2 regions of the Rhizobium sp. A37_96 genome follow, and region 2 is predicted to be linked to the other one. Evidence: predicted binding sites of a transcription regulator. Region 2 holds the regulator's gene; the other holds the start of a gene.
The links. Region 2 encodes LexA, which represses DNA repair genes until DNA is damaged. Its sites were predicted from a motif close to TGTTCNNNNTGTGTTCNG; they were not measured.

Region 1: ACQZ6J_RS14595 (dehydrogenase) is a predicted target of LexA. The motif match lies at 1,067-1,084, and genes of this name have one in related genera.

What each region holds. Positions count from the first base shown of each region.
Region 1 covers NZ_JBNWDS010000004.1:175,634-177,834, forward strand. The annotation lists gene ACQZ6J_RS14590 (hypothetical protein) at 1-725, shown strand, start outside; gene ACQZ6J_RS14595 (dehydrogenase) at 1,170-1,376, shown strand; gene ACQZ6J_RS14600 (CopG family transcriptional regulator) at 1,386-1,712, shown strand; gene ACQZ6J_RS14605 (DUF2274 domain-containing protein) at 1,961-2,179, opposite strand; gene ACQZ6J_RS14610 (TrbI/VirB10 family protein) at 2,184-2,201, opposite strand, start outside.
Region 2 covers NZ_JBNWDS010000013.1:181,060-183,260, reverse strand. The annotation lists gene ACQZ6J_RS26270 (ComEC/Rec2 family competence protein) at 1-673, shown strand, start outside; gene lexA (transcriptional repressor LexA) at 654-1,376, opposite strand; gene ACQZ6J_RS26260 (VOC family protein) at 1,796-2,201, shown strand, end outside.

The DNA of each region.
Region 1 (2,201 bases), on a different contig from region 2:
CCGTCTGTGCGTCGGCCTGTGCCTACGTTTTCTTTGCCGGCAGAAATCGAATTGTTCAGGGCCGGCTCGGCGTACATCAGATCAGCGGCAATGTCGGCCTGGGCGACGCGCAGCTGAATATCTCCGATATCCTCGACACGTTGAACAAGTACGGCGTCGATGCCCGTATTTTTCCGATTATGTTTCGGACATTGTCTGATGACATCCATTTCTTCAGCGCAGACGAAATCAAACAGTTCGGGATAGAGCATCTCTCGCCCGATGCAGCAGGCAGCCAGATTTCGTCTGTACCGTCCTCTACCCCGACAATTCAATCAGCGCCTGCTTCGGTCAACGCGATGAGGCAAGAAGAGACGACGGCCAGAAACTTTGTCTCTGAATTGGTGAATTCCGGAAGCTTGCCGGCCAATCAGGCGGTCGCGTTCGCTTCCAGTGTTTATGCGGGTGAAGTCAACTTTTATGGCAAGCAAAAGAGATTGAGCGAGATACTCGATGACAAGGCCAAGTTTTTTGAGCGGTGGCCGAATAGAGTGTATCGGCTGAGACCGGAAAGCGTTGTGGTCTCCTGCGGCGGAGACCTTTGCCGGGTGACTGGCGATTTCGATTGGTATGTCAGCAGCCCACAACGCGCAAAGAGCCTCAACGGCACGGCGTCATTCTTCTACTCCCTGAGCATGAATGGTCGGATTCAAGTGGTTGCCGAAGACGGCAAAGCTCGAAAATGAAGAACCGATTTCGTTTTGGGTAGCGCGCGGGCCATATGCGCGCAAAGCCTGCTCTTACTCGGTCAAGATCGCTGATAGATTATCAGATGCATTGATCGAGTTTCTTGGCCATCCCTCAAACCTTGATAGAAAAGTCGCGACCACGGCCTTCTGGAAGTTGGAGATTGGAGAGATTTCGTTCTCGCAAGCCGGCTCGGCCACGCGGAGCCGTCATTTCCCATTGAGTATTCGGTCTGACAATCGCTCGGCCTCTAACACGATCTCCTGTCATGTCCCGTTTGCGAAAATGGAAAACCTTCTCAGCGCTACCAAGATCACATGAGCTTGACTCTCTCCCAGATGAGAACATAACAAGAACAAACGCAAGCTGCGCCCCGGCCTGAGTTTACCTATAACTTGATGATGACAACCGCCACGTTCCGGCGGAATGGAGACGTGCGTCCAATGAATGCTGAAGCCACCACATTGACCTCAGAACCGGAGCTCGATCCGATTGAAGTGATCCTTGACGCACATGGTGGCGATGCGAGGGCGGCCATCACCGACCTCGTGCAACGAATTCAGCACCTCAGATATCAGCTTACGCTCACCTCTGCTGTGATGAGCAAAGGCATGGTGCGTGGTTGGGAACCAAGTCTTGACCAGACCTGAAGGAGTGGAATGATGGGCAATACCATCTTTCAAAACGGAGACACACGCATGCCAAGGGATATGGCAGGTCAGCTTGATCATACAGCAGACCGCATTGGCGATGCATCGCGTGCCGATCTGCAAGTCATGCTGCGACGCGCGGCGCTCATGATCCGGAATGCCGCACCGATTGGCCTGGATGTCGAAACTGAAGAGGCCTTGCTCTCCATTGCCCAGGAGCTCGGGATGACGAGAAACGACATGATCCGCTACATCGTCAAGGAATGGCTGGAGACCAACGCATATCTGCCAGTGCGGGAACTAGATGAAGATGGAGACGTTGATTGGCATGCGTAAGGTCTGCAGCAGAATCGACGGGGTCAGGGCGATGCGGGAAGATCAAAACCGTAACTGATTTTTTTCACGTCCTCGCCGAAACGTGCCTGTCTACGGATGACCAACCCCGATGGGTTTGCAAGAAGGGCAATTTCTACCACCTGGGTATATATTTTCGCGTAAAATGAAACCGGCCGGTGGCATCGCGAGCCGAATCGCCGGCGGCAAATGAAGTGGCACTTCTTGTCCACCTCCAAAGGCATCGGCGATCATTGCGAACGCCGCGCCTTGGCAAAACCCCGATCCGTTGCCATGAACCGCTGCAACATCGGCACGATCAGCCGAATCGGATCCCCAATCGGATTTACCTGCTCGCTGCCGAGCAAATCGGCATACGCAACCAGATCCCGATATAGCGATCCGGGTAGCTCAATGCTCACCTTGACGGGTTTATTGTCAATGAACGGTCCGAGTTTTAATTTGGCCATTGGTTTAACCTCTATAGGGCTC
Region 2 (2,201 bases):
GCTCTTATCCGTTGGCGCGGCGGCATTCGGTCCCGGCGTGCCGAAGCCGGATCTGACGATCTCGGAGGATGGGGTTCTGGTCGCTCTGCGACAGGATGACATACTGGCGACCAATCGCGAACGGCCGCAGGCCTTCATCTTCGAACAATGGCAAAAGGCACTGGTTGCAACCGAACATCAGCCGCCCACCATCCTTCCTCGCGACAGCCGGCTTCCACAAATCAGCAAGACCGATCGTCATCGGCGATTAAGCACCGAGGAGCAGAACGCGGTCCGCAAGGCAATGGAAGACGCGCTTGACCAGACGATGCAGGGAAGCTTCGCCTGCCAGAAAGGCGCATGGTGCGTGGCGATGCTCGAAGACGGCGCCATGCTCGTCACCATAGAAAACGCGGCCTATTTGCCGCCGGCTTGCGATACGGCAAACATCGTCGTGACACCGATCCGCTTGCGGCTGGATCATTGCCGCTCCGGGGCGATGCTGATAACCGGCGCGACATTGCGGCAAACCGGATCCATCGAAATGGCATTCACAGGCGACAAACCCGTCGTTTCCGTGGCGTTCGAGAACCCGCAACGACCATGGACGCGGCATCGAACCTACGATTGGCGCACCGACAAATTCGGCGCGCCGATCCAGCCGGCGTCACCGCTCAGTGATAGCGCCGAATGAGGCCGACGAGCTTACCTTGCACCTTGACGCGGTCCGGCCCGAAAATGCGGGTTTCATAGGCCGGGTTGGCGGCTTCCAGTGCGATGGACGCACCCTTGCGGCGGAAGCGCTTCAGCGTCGCTTCCTCGTCGTCGACGAGAGCAACCACGATGTCGCCGGGGCTGGCTGTCGTCGAATTGCGAATGATGACGGTGTCGCCGTCGAAAATACCGGCGTCGATCATCGAATCCCCCCTGACTTCAAGCGCGTAGTGCTCGCCTGAGCCGAGCATATCGGCGGGAACGGTAATATCATGGGTATTGTTCTGGATGGCGGAAATCGGAACACCGGCGGCGATGCGCCCCATGACTGGAACCGATGCCGAACCGTTGTGATCGTCATTGGCGATCTTTGCCGGGGCGGGCGGTGCGACCGGCTGAGGCTTGCCGAGGCTGCCTTCGATGATACTGGGCGAGAAGCCGCGTCGCGGCTGCAGGCTCGGATTATAGGCCTCCGGCAGCTTTATCACCTCCAGCGCTCTCGCCCGATTCGGCAGCCGGCGGATGAAGCCTCGCTCCTCCAGTGCCGTAATCAGACGGTGAATACCGGACTTGGATGCCAGATCCAGCGCATCCTTCATCTCGTCGAAAGATGGCGGAACGCCGGATTCCTTCATGCGTTCGTGAATGAAGAGAAGCAGTTCCTGCTGCTTGCGCGTCAACATCGTCTTGGAACCCCAGAATCAAGAAAAAGTCGTGAAACAAATCCAGAACGGACACTATATGTTCCATATGTGTTCCGCAAGTACTTAAATTTCGGTAAAGCCTTGTTCGGACGATTAAATAATTACCACTGTCGAATGAACCGACTGAAAGCGCCAATGGATTGTTTCAGTTTTAATGTATTGATAAATATTGATAATTTTGAATTTGCGCCGTTTAGGACACTTTCGCTTGACCAAGGTGTCTCCCGCGTCGACGAACGGGATATTACGCCGGGTAAGCCAGCTACAGAATAGAATCAGCAATCACGTTTGCGAGATTGCGTTCCATCGGTGTCGCCCTATCTCCCGGTCTCTTGCTTCCATCTTGAATTCGATGATGGATGGGCGCAAATCTGCTCCCGTAGGGAAAAGGAGAAAGCATGGCGCCGTTGCCGCATCCGCTGGATCATCTCGTGCTGCCGACCGTCAACATCGCTCTGGCGCGCGAACGTCTCGGCAAGCTCGGTTTTACGGTCGCTCCGGACGCACGCCATCCTTTCGGCACGGAGAATGCCTGCGTCTTCCTGGCCGACAAGACCTATCTCGAACCTTTGGGCGTGGCGTCGCAGGAGCAGTGCGAGACGAGCGTCGCCGACGGGAATGTCTTCGTTGCGCGCGATCAGGCCTATCGTTTCCGAGTCGGCGAAGATGGCTTTTCCGCCATGGTCTTCGGCACGGACGATGCCGTTGCGGATGACGCGCGCTTCAAGGCGGGCGCGATCTCCGCCGGGCGGATGCTGGATTTCTCCCGGCCCATGAAGATGCCGGACGGAACCGAAACGACGG